DNA from 3 places in the Terribacillus aidingensis genome. Region 1 is predicted to be linked to each of the others. Evidence: riboswitches for the same ligand, from Rfam matches in the RefSeq annotation. Region 1 holds a riboswitch; each other region holds the start of a gene.

The links. A riboswitch is a leader RNA that binds a small molecule or an ion and turns the genes downstream of it on or off. The one in region 1 is predicted to bind S-adenosylmethionine.
Region 2: another riboswitch for S-adenosylmethionine. It lies ahead of ABXS78_RS04880 (methionine biosynthesis PLP-dependent protein); the one in region 1 lies ahead of ABXS78_RS15985 (ATP-binding cassette domain-containing protein).
Region 3: another riboswitch for S-adenosylmethionine. It lies ahead of metX (homoserine O-acetyltransferase); the one in region 1 lies ahead of ABXS78_RS15985 (ATP-binding cassette domain-containing protein).

What each region holds. Positions count from the first base shown of each region.
Region 1 covers NZ_CP159996.1:3,086,403-3,091,352, forward strand. The annotation lists gene ABXS78_RS15975 (MetQ/NlpA family ABC transporter substrate-binding protein) at 1-523, opposite strand, end outside; gene ABXS78_RS15980 (methionine ABC transporter permease) at 529-1,191, opposite strand; gene ABXS78_RS15985 (ATP-binding cassette domain-containing protein) at 1,182-2,207, opposite strand; SAM riboswitch class I at 2,287-2,398, opposite strand; gene ABXS78_RS15990 (alpha-galactosidase) at 2,687-4,873, opposite strand.
Region 2 covers NZ_CP159996.1:885,120-890,069, forward strand. The annotation lists gene ABXS78_RS04875 (M20 family metallopeptidase) at 1-1,058, opposite strand, end outside; SAM riboswitch class I at 1,169-1,272, opposite strand; SAM riboswitch class I at 1,471-1,574, shown strand; gene ABXS78_RS04880 (methionine biosynthesis PLP-dependent protein) at 1,655-2,755, shown strand; gene ABXS78_RS04885 (aminotransferase class I/II-fold pyridoxal phosphate-dependent enzyme) at 2,767-3,939, shown strand; gene ABXS78_RS04890 (5-methyltetrahydropteroyltriglutamate--homocysteine S-methyltransferase) at 3,956-4,950, shown strand, end outside.
Region 3 covers NZ_CP159996.1:2,457,596-2,462,545, reverse strand. The annotation lists gene ABXS78_RS13005 (P-II family nitrogen regulator) at 1-13, opposite strand, end outside; gene ABXS78_RS13000 (ammonium transporter) at 33-1,244, opposite strand; SAM riboswitch class I at 1,897-2,008, shown strand; gene metX (homoserine O-acetyltransferase) at 2,084-3,151, shown strand; SAM riboswitch class I at 3,153-3,261, shown strand; gene ABXS78_RS12990 (PLP-dependent aspartate aminotransferase family protein) at 3,334-4,950, shown strand, end outside.

The DNA.
Region 1 (4,950 bases):
TCTCAATGTTCTTCGGATTCTCTACAATTTTGGATGGATCTCCGAACTGGCCAAAGTCATCCGCTAATTTTATAACGCCAGCTGCTTCCAAAGCCCGCAGTGATCTAGCTTGGTTAGATGGATCATCCGGGATAGCAATCTTATCGCCTTCCTTCAGTTCATCAAGGCTTTCGATTTTCTCTGAATAAGCTCCAATTGGGGCAATGACTGTCGAACCGATTGGTACAATAGTATCGCCATTTTCTTTGGCATATTGACTTAGGAAGGCGATATGCTGGAATGAGTTCATGTCGATTTCACCGTTGGCCAACGCTTGGTTTGGCAGTGTATAGTCAGAGAATTCCACAAGTTCGATATTGATGCCCTCTTCCTTCGCCTTTTCCTTCAAAATTGGCCATTGATCCCCATCAGAACCTGTTACACCGATTTTCACTGTTTGGCTGCCATCTGCTGAGCTGCTCCCACACGCTGCAAGGATAAATACAAAGGCTAACGAAACGATTCCAAGTAGAGCTTTTTTCATGTCGATCATCTCCTTAAAATTTTTCTTGAAAGTGTATTGCCGACCCATTGGGCAAGCTGGACAAGCACAATTAAGATAACGACTGTAACAATCATGACGCTTGTATCAAACCGCTGGTAGCCATATGTCATCGCTACATGTCCGAGACCACCGCCGCCGACCGTTCCTGCCATTGCCGAGAAATCAATCAAACTGATGGTAATGAACGTCAATCCGAGAACGAGCGGACCGAGAGCTTCCGGAATCAAGATGGTAAAGATTATCTGAAGAGGACTGGCTCCCATGGCCTTGGCTGCCTCGATGACACCCGGGTCAATACTGATGAAATTATTTTCTACAACTCGTGCGATGCTGAATGCAGCTGCGATGCTCATTGGGAAGATCGCGGCCCATGTACCGATAGTCGTGCCAATCACCTCTCTGGTCAGCGGACTGATCGCGACTAGGAATATAATGAAGGGGATCGGGCGGATAATGTTGATCAGGAAGTTGATAATTTGAAAAAGAAACGCATTTTCTAGGATGTTTCCTTTACGGGTAATGAAAAGTAGAAGTCCGAGAATGATGCCGAATATAGAACCAATGACCAATGTGACAGCCACCATCAGAATCGTCTGACCAGTCGCCTCGACAATACGCGGCCAAAAAGTTTGCCAATCTACGCCCATGCCACATCCACCTCCTCTATTTGTACGATCTCTTCTAATTCCCTTACAGCACTGGCTGTTTTACCTTCGTCACCGTCAAAGCTGACAAGCAAATTGCCGTAGAATTTTGCCTGGATTTCTTGGACGGAACCATAGACGATATTCACGTCAATATCGTGCTTTCTTGTTACCCGGGATAAGACTGGATCGCTTGCCACCTCTCCTTTGAAAATGATTCGGTATAGCTGCTTCCCGCCTTTTTGCCGCCACTCATCTAATAACGATGGAGATGGGAGGTCCTGCTGAACGGAGCGGATAAAACGTTTTGTCGTCTGGTGGACAGGACTTGTGAATGTATCGAATACACCGCCAGTTTCTATAACCTCTCCATCCTCCATTACAGCAACCTTGTCACAGATTGCTTGAATCACATGCATCTCATGTGTGATCAGCAGAATTGTAATACCGAATTCCTTGTTCACCTTTTTAAGAAGACGAAGAATTTCACCGGTTGTATCAGGATCCAGTGCCGAAGTTGCTTCATCACAAATCAGAATATCTGGTGATGTGGCTAATGCTCTGGCAATGCCAACTCTCTGTTTCTGCCCCCCTGAAAGCTGCTCCGGAAAATCCTTAGCCTTGTCTGACAACCCAACGAAACGCAGCAGTTCTTCCACTCTCTCTTTTATTTTTGCTCGCGGCATTTTTGCTAGTTTCAAAGGATAAGCAACATTACCAGCAACAGTCCGCGAGGTTAACAGATTGAAATTCTGAAAGATCATCCCTATCCTGCGGCGTACTTTCCGAACTTCACTAGGACGAAGACTGGCTAAATCCACACCTTGCACTTCCACCGAACCTGCTGTCGGATTTTCCAGCACATTGACAAGCCTGAGCAAGGTACTTTTACCGGCTCCGCTAAAGCCGATAATGCCGAATATCTCTCCTTCCTCGATTGTCAGATTCACATTTCTAACAGCATGCACTTCCCGTTTTCCGATTGTAAATGTCTTTGAAACATCCTTGAAAGCAATCATCATTTTTCCTCCCATCAACACAAAAGAGCCCTCTTTTCCTTATCCAGAAAAAGAGGGCTCCACGTATGAAACTTCCTCATTCTCATCTTCCAAACGCTCATGAGCGTTTGCAGGAATTGGCACGGTATTTAGTAATAAACCCGTTGCCGAGACGTCATAGGGCCTGATCCCTCGGTCTCTCTGGATAAGAATAAAACAAGTATGTAGTTGTAAGATTTGATTACCATGTTATGGGATTGCAGATTGAAAGTCAATCTCTTTTTTAAAATTCTTTTCCCTGGTATTGGATAATCCCTTGCTGTGGCCAGCTTGCGTTAGCTATTTATACATTATCAAAAAAGGATTGCTTCACACAGCCTTTCAATCATAATAAGACGCATATTGGCTAGTTTGGATTAGTAGCTAAAGTATACGATAACCAAGCCTGTTTTCCTATACAGCCAAATTAAAAAGTCGCATCAAAGATTCGACTTTCAATGTTATTCAGCTTTTAGGTGCCAAGTGTAACTTACAAAATCCCCAATAAGGTCTGCAGGTACACGAATACCGCTGTATGCCAGTTCATCACCACTGTATATTTCTTCCGTACCATTGATTCTGTAGTTTTTAGCTCCATCCAATCCCTTCATCCGTAAAGAAGCGAGTGGTGCTGCTGGCTCTGCCAGAACACGATAATAGGAGACAAAAGCTTCTGTTTTATCTTCGTTAACAAACATCCAAGCAGTTTCATTGCCTTCAAAAGGACTTTTCAGCCGATAGAATCGACCGAACTGAACAAGTCTGCGAATCTCCTTATAGGTGTTAATCTGCTGCTTGACGACTTCCTTCTCCTCAGGACTAAGCTTTGTGAGGTCCAGCTCGTATCCTAGATTCCCTGCCATCGCGACGTCACCCCGCATCTCCAATGAAGTAAATCTGTGTACTTGATGGTTCGGAACATCAGATACATGGGCACCCATCGAAGCAATGGGATAAAGCAAACTTGTAGTATGCTGAATTTTAAGCCTTGAGACAGCATCTGTATTATCACTTGTCCATGTTTGTGGCATGTAATACAGAATTCCCGGGTCATAGCGTCCGCCGCCGCCTGAGCAGCTTTCAAACAGAATCTGCGGAAAACGGGAAGTGATCTTATCCATCACTTCATAGACTCCGAGAATATGTCGATGTGCTGTTTCCCGCTGACGCTCAGGAGGAAGCAAGGCAGAACCGACCTCAGACAGATGACGGTTCATATCCCATTTCACATAAGTGATTGGGGCACTTTCCAAGATGGCTGCTACTCGCTTAATAATCTCCTCCCGAACATCCTGTCTTGAAAAATCGAGCACGAGCTGATCACGGCTTTCCGTACGATACCGATTCGGCACATGCAGACACCAGTCAGGATGCTCACGGTACAAATCACTGTCCACCGATACCATTTCCGGCTCGAACCAAAGTCCAAATTGCATATCTAAATCGTTTACACGTTTCGCCACATCTTCAAGTCCATTCGGCAGCTTCGTTTTATCGACAAACCAATCTCCCAATGATGTGGAATCTGAATTCCGTTTTTTGAACCAGCCATCATCCAATACGAAAAGCTCGATCCCTAGCTCACTGCCAGCCTCAGCGATTGCCTCAATTTTATCAGCATCAAAATCAAAATACGTCGCTTCCCAGTTATTAATCAGAATCGGCCGCTCTTTATCTCTGTATTCTCCTCTTACTAGATGCTGCTGATAGAACCCATGCAGCGTTTGCGACATTCCTCCCAAACCATCCGCTGCATAAACAAGCACTGCTTCTGGTGTTTGAAATGTCTCATTTGGTTCCAGCAGCCACGTGAAGTCGAACGGATTGATACCCATTGTCACCCGAGTTGTCGCAAACTGATCGACTTCTGCCTGGGCTAGGAAATTACCGCTATAGACAAGATGAAAACCAAACACTTCCCCTTGATCTTCTGTTGCATGCTTCTCCATCAAGGCGATGAACGGATGCTGCTGATGACTGCTTGCTCCACGTGTGCTTTCTGTAGACTGTATACCCGCCTGCAAAGCACGCTTTTCGAGATGTCTTTCCTTTCCCCATGCCCCCGGCATGGTAAGCATGTCAAAGTCCGAACGGCGGAAGTCGATACTTGCACTAGCAGCCTGTAAGAGCTTTAAATTTTGTTTGCCATTATTACGGAATTGCACAGATCTTGCGACTACATCATACTGACTGAAAATTGTATAAAGCAAGATCACTTCCAAATGAAGTAATTCATCCTCCATCGTAAGTTCAAGCGTTTCTGCTCCTTCCTGACCAGCGTATGTTGCAGGAAGACCCGCCAGCTTCGGCTTACCACTGAAGATACGATGTGATTTGTAACGCAAATCAGTCACCGTTGATCCATTTTCCAACTGGATCTGATAGGCTGGTTTGCGAAAATCCGAATTGCCAAACTGTGGGTATTCCTGCGGCAGAGCATCCAACGTGAAAGTCCTGTCCCGATGATACGGATTCGGAGAAAATGAACGATCTATGTACTGCTGACGATTACTGTTGCGAAACTGTCGAATCTTCCTACCCCAATACTGATGCGTCAAATAACCATCCCGCTCCAGCTGCATCACATAACTAGTTGATTTCCCCTGCAGATGAAAAATACGTTTCTCTTTATCAAAAATGATTGTCATCGCTTTTTGTTCCCCCTATGATCATCAATTGTTAAAGTACATAAGCAAGCTCATAGTAACAAAGAAAGCGCTATCAA
Region 2 (4,950 bases), 1.4 Mb from region 1:
AAGCTTCCCGGTTTCTCTTGTAAGTAATAAGCGAAATCCTCTGCTCCCATCCCGGTTTCCAGCGGGATAACTTGATCTTCACCGAATTCCTCGGCAAAAAGACGCTGCAGAAGTGCAGTTTCTTCTGGATGGTTGTAAAGAGCAGGGTAGCCATGTAAATAATCGATTGAATAGGTTGCGCCGAAACCGGTTGCAATACCGGCTACAATGGACTCTATTTGTTTTCTCACCTGCTGGCGGATGTCAGCATTGAATGTCCGTACTGTTCCTTCCAATCTGGCAGTATCCGGAATAACATTGAATGCTTGGCCAGATTGAAATACACCAAGTGTCACAACTGCGGATTCAAGCGGGTTGACTCTGCGGCTGACAATCTTTTGCAGGGCGCTGACGATATCACTTCCGATGACAATTGGATCGACAGCCTCATGAGGAGCTGCGCCATGACCGCCTTTTCCTTGGATAGTAATCGCGAATTTATCTACTGCTGCCATCTTGAAGCCTTCGCCAACACCGATCTTTCCGATAGGAGCGGCCGAATTAAGGTGAGCACCGTAGACATAGTCAACACCATCAAGTGCACCATCTTCAATCATCGCTTTTGCACCGCCTGGAGGTACTTCTTCAGCCGGCTGGAACAAAAAGACCACTTTACCTTTCAGACTATCCTTATGTTTGATCAGTGATTTGGCAGTTCCAAGGAGTGCTGCGGTATGGCCGTCATGACCGCAAGCATGCATTACGCCAGGAGTCTTGGATCGATAGGCTGTTTCTTTTTCATCTTCTATCGGAAGGGCATCGAAATCTGCTCGCAGTGCAATTGTTGGTCCTGCTGCCTTACCTGATAGGGTAGCGACGATGCCATATCCGCCAATATTTGTCTGGATATCTTCATAGCCGAAGCTGCGCAGCTTGTCGGCGATAAAACGGGCGGTCTCTGTCTCCTGGAAACTTAATTCAGGATGCTGATGCAAATAACGTCTCCACTCCACGACTTCTGCGAAATTATCTTCCAGCTCCGTATGTACTACCGCAAGTGTCTGCTTGATCTGTTCCATTTTCAAACCTCCTGTAACAATCTTGATATTTCCAATGAAAATAATCGGGATTAAGTTCAAAAAAAGACCCTCTTCCAGACAGAAGAGGGTCTTTTAAAGATTTTCCGCTCTTCTTATCTTCAGTGTTAAACACCTGGAATTAGCACAGTACTGCGGCTTGCAGCCTGTTGCTTTGGTTTCGTTGGGCCATTCCCTCCACCAATCTCGATAAGAAATATCAGTTGTAAGGAAAAGGATAGACCGAAAAGTTCTAGGTGTCAATCCTATTTTTTGTCGCTATTTTTCCTGATCGGCATGACTACGCCAAAAAATCCATTAGTAAAAGATTCATTTGGCAGAAAATTTTAAATAATGCTTGACTGTACATTCTTTTGTGATAACATAGCTTTAATATAAAAATTATATAGAACTTTTCTTATCAAGAGAGACGGAGGGACTTGGCCCAGTGATGTCTCAGCAACCAGTCTGAGAAGACACGGTGCTAAATCCAAAAGGTATCCGCCTTAAAGATAAGAAGCTGATTCGGTCATGACTGAACCTTCTTCCTTTTTGGGGAGAAGGTTCTTTTTTTGTTGAAGAGGAGGGTGAGAAGCGGTATGGGATATAGTTTAGAAACAGCATTTGTGCAGCTTGGAAATCACAGTGATGGAGTAACTGGGGCAGTTAATCCTCCAGTTTATCTGTCCACGGCTTATGCGCATAGTGGAATCGGAGAATCTACCGGCTATGATTATTCACGGACGAAGAACCCCACTCGATCAGTTCTGGAAGAAGGGTTTGCAAAGCTGGAAAAAGGCGATCAGGCATTTGCATGCAGCTCAGGCATGGCAGCAATCCAGCTTGTATTGTCACTTTTCCGTTCGAGCGATTCCCTGCTAGTGCCGGAGGATATTTATGGAGGCACCTATCGGCTGTTTGATTTCTATTCAGATGCCTATGACGTCTCGCCAATTTATGCGCCATTTCATTCCGTCGAAGAGACTGCGATATTGATAACGGACGATACAAAAGCAATTTTCCTTGAAACACCGACAAACCCGCTCATGCAGGAAATTGATATTGCTGCCTATGCGCAATTGGCAAAAGCATATGACCTGCTGTTAATTGTGGATAATACGTTTCTGACACCTTATTACCAGCAGCCGCTTACAGAAGGAGCAGATATCGTCATCCATAGTGCGACGAAATATATCGGCGGCCATAACGATGTTTTAGCCGGACTTGTTGTGAGTAAAGGCAGTGAGCTATCAGATCGGTTAGCTGTATTGCATAACGGTACGGGAGCTGTCTTGTCTCCGCTCGATTCCTGGCTTCTCATCCGAGGCTTGAAGACACTGCCGCTTCGAATGCGGCAGCATCAAGCAAATGCTGAGCGCATCGCAAGTTATCTTGCAGAGGAGCCGAAAGTGAAAGACGTCCTGTATACAGGAAAAGGCGGCATGCTTTCCTTCCGTGTTCAGGAAAGCAGCTGGGTCGATCCATTCCTTCGCAGCCTGGAAATCATCACCTTTGCCGAAAGTCTTGGCGGAGTGGAAAGCTTTATCACATATCCTACAACACAGACACATGCGGATATCCCTTTAGAGGAACGGGAAGCCAGAGGAATTTGCGATTGTTTGCTCCGTTTCTCGGTCGGGATAGAAGAAGCGGAGGATTTGATTCATGATTTACAGCAAGCATTCGCCAAACTGTATTAGGAGGTCAACATATGGGAGAACAACAAGCGGAAACAACGTGTATCCGGGGATCATATAAAGAGCAGCGGACAGGTGCTGTTAACGTCCCGATCTACCTATCGTCAACCTTTCACCAGGAGAGCTTTGATGATTTCGGTCCATTCGACTATAGTCGTTCCGGCAATCCGACACGAAAAGCACTGGAGCAAAAGGCTGCTGAACTAGAGGGAGGGAGAGACGCGTTAGCATTTTCATCTGGCATGGCAGCAATTTCCTCCGCATTCATGCTGCTGTCAGCGGGGGATCATGTGATAGTGACCGAGGGTGTGTACGGCGGAACGTATCGTTTCGTAACAGAAATCCTTCCAAAATTCCAGATTAGTCATTCCTTTGTTGACCTAACCGATTTGGATGCTATAGAAGCAGCTGTACGGCCAAACACGAAGGTCATTTACTTGGAAACACCGTCCAATCCGTGTTTGAAGGTGACTGACATTCGGGCCGTGGTCCGGATAGCAAAGCAACATGATTGTTTAACTTTCTTGGACAACACATTTTTGACGCCGCTGTATCAACAGCCATTGGCACTAGGTATAGATGTGGTCATCCACAGTGCCACCAAGTTTCTGTCAGGGCACAGTGATATTATCGCCGGACTGCTGATCACAAAGGATACAGAACTGGGAGAACGACTGGCTTTTATCCAGAATACGTTTGGTGCCATTCTAGGTGCCCAGGATAGCTATTTGTTGCTACAAGGAATAAAGACGTTAGGTACAAGATTACGTCAGTCATCGGAAACGGCGGAGAGGATAGCTTTGTTCCTGCTTGATCATCCGTTAGTGGAAGATGTCTTCTACCCTGGCTTGCCTACCCATAATGGACATGACATACATACCGGTCAAGCCATTGGAAATGGAGCAGTACTATCGTTCGCCCTGCCGAGCAGGGAGCACGCAAAGATTTTTGTTGAACAGCTTCGCATACCGATCTTTGCTGTCAGTCTCGGCGCGGTAGAATCCATTCTTTCGTACCCGGCTACGATGTCACATGCTGCCATGCCGGAAGCAGAACGTAAGAAACGAGGTATATCAGATGGACTCTTGCGGTTATCTGTTGGCCTGGAGCATGTGGAGGATCTCATTGGAGATCTGCAGCAAGCCTTAAAGGCTGCTGAAAGAGTAATAGAAAAAGTAAAAAACTAAAATGGGAGAGATGAACATGACAACGAAAACAAAAACGGCACCATTCAGAGCAGATCACGTAGGGAGCTTGCTTCGTCCAGATGTTCTGCACAAAGCCAGACAGCAATTTAAAGAAGGCCTGATCAGCAAACAAGATCTTCGTGATATCGAAACAACAGAAATCAAAAGAATTGTCGACAAACAGATTGAAGTCGGATTGGAGCTGGTAACAGACGGAGAATTCCGGAGAAGATTTTGGCATACAGATTTTCTGGAGCATCTTAACGGCATCACAGGTTATGTTCCGGATACCGGCTATTTGTTCAAAGGGGAAGAGACAGAACGGTATAACATAAAAAATACTGGCAAGGTTTCGTTCAATCCTGATCACCCATTTATCGAGGATTATAAAGTATTCCAAGACATCGTCGCTGGCAGGGCAGTGGCTAAACAGACAATTCCGAGTCCGAATCAGCTCTTCCATACAGATATTCGTGATCATTCGATTTATCCAGATATCGAGGACTTTGCAGCTGACGTCATTCAGACTTACAAAGATGCCATCCAAGCATTTTATGATGCAGGGGTACGCTATTTGCAGCTAGATGATGTTTACATTGCTACACTATCTTCTCCTGATGCGAAATTCGATGGAGAGCACTCCAGAGAGTTCTTGATCGATTTGGCACGCCGGGTGATCAATGGTGTATTGGAAGGTAAGCCGGAGGATCTTACTGTGACGACGCATCTCTGTCGAGGAAACTATCGCTCCACATATATGTTCGGGGGCAGCTATGACTTGATTGCAAAGGATCTGTTAGCGAAAGAGAAAGTCGATGGTTTCTTCCTAGAGTATGATGATGAGCGATCTGGTACATTCGAACCGCTTCAGTATATCCCGCAGGATGGTCCAAGAGTCGTGCTAGGCGTTGTAACTTCGAAATTTGGGGAACTGGAAGATAAGGATGCTGTAATCAGCCGGATTGAAGAAGCAACAAATTATATCCCTCTTGATCAGATTTGCTTAAGCCC
Region 3 (4,950 bases), 630 kb from region 1:
ACATGTCACTCATATACCGTTCCTCCTTTTAATTAGTCCTGGTAAGCACGCTCGCCATGCATCGTGAGATCCAAGCCTTTTGCTTCTTCTTCATCAGTAGCTCGTGCTTTGAAGATAAGGTTGACGATTGTGATCAGGATGAATGTCACCACGCCGACGAAGGCAAATGTCGCGATGATGGCAACCACCTGTCTCCATAATAGATCAATACCGCCACCGTAGAAAAGACCATTGTGCTCCACGATTGCGTTAATGGAGTCGCTAGCGAACAAACCAGTTGCGATGCCGCCCCACGTACCGCCTACTGCATGCAGGCCGAAAGCATCCAGTGCGTCATCATAACCAAGCTTCTGTTTCAGCCAGCCGACACCCCAGAAGCAGACAAGGCCGCCGATGAAGCCTATTGGAATACTGGCAATCGGGGAAACGAAACCAGCAGCCGGAGTAATAGCTACAAGACCAGCAATTGCACCGGATACAGCTCCCAGTAGTGTTGGCTTTTTGTTGACGACCCATTCAATGATCATCCAGCCTAGTACACCAGCGGCAGCAGCAGTATTTGTATTGATGAAGGCATACATTGCTACATCATCGAAAGCAAGCTCACTGCCGACGTTGAACCCAAACCAGCCGAACCAAAGCAAAGCGCCGCCAATCAAGGTGAAGATCAGGTTATGCGGTGCTGTGGAACCAGCATTTTTTCGTTTGCCGATGACGATGGCAACAACCAAGCCTGCAAGACCGGAGGAAATGTGGACAACATTTCCGCCTGCGAAATCGAGTGCGCCCATTTCAGCTATCCAGCCGCCGCCCCATACCCAGTGTGCTAGCGGGGAGTAAACGATGAGGACCCATAGAACTGTAAAAAGAATAAATGCTGGGAAACGAATACGTTCTGCATAAGCGCCAGACACGATTGCAGTTGTCAGAATCGCGAATGTCATTTGGAACATCATGAATAAGTTGAATGGAATAGTGTGTCCTTCAGCCGGTTCGAAACCAACATTATTAAGTCCGAAGAAATCTAATCCTCCAATAATTCCGTTACCTGGTGAGAACGCCAATGAAAAGCCGATAATAATCCAGATAATCGATACGATTGCCATTGTCGTAAAGCTATGCATCGCTGTGCTCAGTACGTTCTTGCTTCTTACTAACCCGCCGTAAAAGAGTGCGAGTGCTGGTGTCATCAACCATACCAAGACAGTTGCGACAAACATGAATACCGTATTAGCCATATCCATCTTCTCTACCCCCTGTGAGTATCTTTATTGTTTGAAAATTTAAATCTTTTCTCATTATAAGTGCCAGACAAAAAAATGTAACAAACTTGTCAGGTTATCTTACGTGAATATTTCTGACCAACTTGTGTAAGTGTTTTCAGGGCTTTCGTCATGAAGTGTTACTTAAAATAGGACTGCATCTAAGAAAGATGGGAAATTTAGGGTGGTTTGTGCAGGTTGCTAGCGGGAATAGATAGTCAGCTGCGGAGAAGTGCTACATCGGGAGTTTGACAATAATTGTAAAGCATGATAAGATAGTTAACGTCTTCGATGTTTAAGTAACTTTATCGAAGATCATTGGCATTCTGCTATAGTTTTAATCAGAAGTACTTATTCAGACTGGAGCGGCCTAGGAGCCGTGAGGATGCAATAGAGGTAGGGATTGCATCGTTTAAGTGTAAACTACCATGTGGAACAAGTACCGCGGCAGGAGGATGTATTAGGTATCCTCTACTTACAATAGAAAAGTTACATTTTAGCCCCGCATTGGCATTAGCTGATGCGGGGCGTCCAAATTTCCAGGGATATTTATAACGTAAATGGAAATTTCAGAATTTATAGTTGACTCATAAAATAACACATGCTACAATCCTGTTAACAAATAAATAGCAAGCTCTTATCAAGAGAGGCGGAGGGACTGGCCCGACGATGCCCGGCAACCTGCAAGCAGAAATGCTTATAAGGTGCTAATTCCTGAAAGTGCGTATGCACTTTAGAGATGAGAGAGACAAGTCGGTACATATTGCCACCCTGTCCTCTCAGGGTGGCTTTTTTATTTGAGGGGAGGAAGCGTACGGAACATGAAGTCACAACAGTTATACCAAACCGGCAAACTTCTCATCGGGGATTTCGAGCTTGAATCAGGTCATATCCTTTCAAAGGTAGAGGTTGCTTATGAAAAAAGCGGTCCTGAATCGGGAGAAACGGTGCTGGTCTGCCATGCTCTGACAGGGGATCAGTTTGCGGCCGGCACCAGTGCAGATCCAGGCTGGTGGAGCGGATTGCTGCAGCCCGGAGGTTTTATCGACACCGACCGGTATCAGATAATTACATTCAATGTGCTTGGCGGATGCAACGGGACAACAAGTGCCTTATCAATAGATCCAATTTCGGGAGAGAGGTACGCATCGGCATTTCCTGCTATCACGATTCGTGACATGGTTTCGGTTCAGCGCACTGCGTTGGAGAAGCTAGGAATCTCTCATTTGAGGGCTGTGATCGGCGGATCATTAGGAGGGATGCAAGTGCTGGAATGGGGTGTCATGTACCCGGATTTTATGGATGTACTAATCCCCCTTGCAGCAACTCCTTTTGTGAGTGACTATGCGATTGCCTATAATCACTTGGCCAAGACAGCTATCACATCTGATCCGAATTGGAACAATGGTAATTACACAGCAGACAAATTACCTGCAGCAGGTCTTGGACTTGCACGGATGGTAGGAATGCTTACTTACCGTTCTGATCATCAATATAATGAGCGCTTCCGACGCGCTGCATCCCAAAGGGACGATGCAGCATATGAGGTGGAATCATACTTGAACTACCAAGGAGAGAAGCTCGTCAATCGTTTTGATGCCAACTGTTACATGACATTACTGGAGGCTATGAACAGCCATGATATCGGAAGGGGCAGAGGTGGCTGGCAGTCTGCTGCCCAAAGTATAAAAGCGATTGTACTGTCGTTCGGCTTCTCGAGGGATCTGCTGTTCCCTCCGGAAGAGATTAGCCGCTTTGCGGCAGAAGTTCCAGGTGCGCGCCATGTAGATGTAACAACAATATATGGACATGATGGCTTTTTGCTTGAATTTGAGAAGTGGGGACATCATATCCGTCATTTGCTTCAGCAACCTATAAAAATTTCATAATAGCTTATCAAGAGAGGCGGAGGGACTGGTCCGATGATGCCCGGCAACCTGCAAGCAGCAATGCTTGGAAGGTGCTACTTCCAGCAAACAAAGAGTTTGAGAGATAAGAAGTTCCATGCTTATGCAGCAGCTTCTTACGAGAAGCTGTTTTTTCATTTATAAATAATTGGAGGAATGACAAAATGACAGATCAAGTTTATAAAGCAGAGACATTAGCATTACACGGCGGGCAAGCACCAGATCCGACAACAGGTTCAAGAGCGGTGCCGCTTTATCAAACAACTTCTTACCTTTTCCATGATACAGATCATGCAGAGCGCCTATTCGCCTTGGATGAGCCTGGTAACATATATTCCCGTATTGGTAACCCTACCGTCGATGTATTGGAAAAACGGATTGCATTGCTGGAAGACGGCGTTGCAGCAGTCGGTGTTGCGTCTGGTATGGCAGCAATCAGCTACAGCATTCTCAATCTGGCAGGCGCTGGAGACGAAATCGTAGCAGCGACCAATCTGTATGGCGGAACGTACAATCTTTTCCACACGACACTGCCACGCTACGGAATCAACGTTAAATTCGTCGATCCGACCGATCCGGAAGCTTTCCGCGCAGCAATTACAGACAAAACGAAGGCTGTATTTGCTGAAATCATCGGGAATCCGAGTCTGCATGTACTAGACGTGGAAGCAGTAGCAGCAGTGGCTCACGATGCTGGTATTCCTCTAATCGTCGACAGTACGTTTGCTACACCGATTTTGAGCAAACCGATTACACTTGGTGCTGATATTGTCGTCCATAGTGCGACAAAGTGGATTGGCGGTCATGGTACTTCTATAGGAGGGTTGATTGTAGACGGAGGCAGGTTTGATTGGAATTCACCGAAATTTCCGACATTTACAGAACCTGATCCAAGCTACAACGGCATCCGCTATGCATTTGATTTTGGCACACTCGCTTTCAGCACGAAATTGCGTGTGCAATTGCTTCGCGATTTAGGCGCTGCGCTAAGCCCGTTTAATGCATGGCAGCTGATTCAGGGGCTGGAAACGTTGCACTTGCGCGTTGAACGCCATGTCCAAAATGCAGAAAAGCTGGCAAGCTATCTGGAACAGCATCCGGCAGTTGATTGGGTTGCTTACCCTGGGCTCAGCAGCCATCCATCGTATGAAATAGGTAAGAGAGTGCTTCCGAACGGTGCTGGTTCGATTGTCAACTTCGGTATCAAAGGCGGCAGAAAAGCTGGTGCTACTTTGATCAACAATGTTGCGCTATGGTCACACGTTGCCAATGTCGGGGATGCCAAATCATTGATTATTCATCCTGCGTCAACAACACATCTACAGCTGGATGCGGAAGGTCTCGCTGCTACAGGAGTAAAAGAAGAATTGGTACGTCTATCTGTTGGAATCGAGTCAGTAGATGATCTTATCCACGATTTAGACCGTGCCTTGGAAAAAGCGACGGGAATCCGTTCCGAGTCAAGGAAAATCGTTATCAATGATGAAGCCGTCATCCGGGAAGCACTCGGCAGTGCGACAGATGCGACAGGCCGTCAGAAAACTATTGCAGTAGTGGGCTTGAGCAGTAAGGAACAGCGTCCAAGTAATCGTTTGGCACGGAAGATGCAGCGACTCGGATACAAAATCATCCCTGTTAATCCTGCCGAAACGAGTGTATTGGGAGAAAAAGCTTATCCTGATTTGACAAGCGTACCGGAGAAAATCGATATCGCTCAGATTTTCCGCAGTCCTGAAGCAGCTGTGGAACTCGCTAAAGAAGCGGCGGAAGTTCGTCCGGAA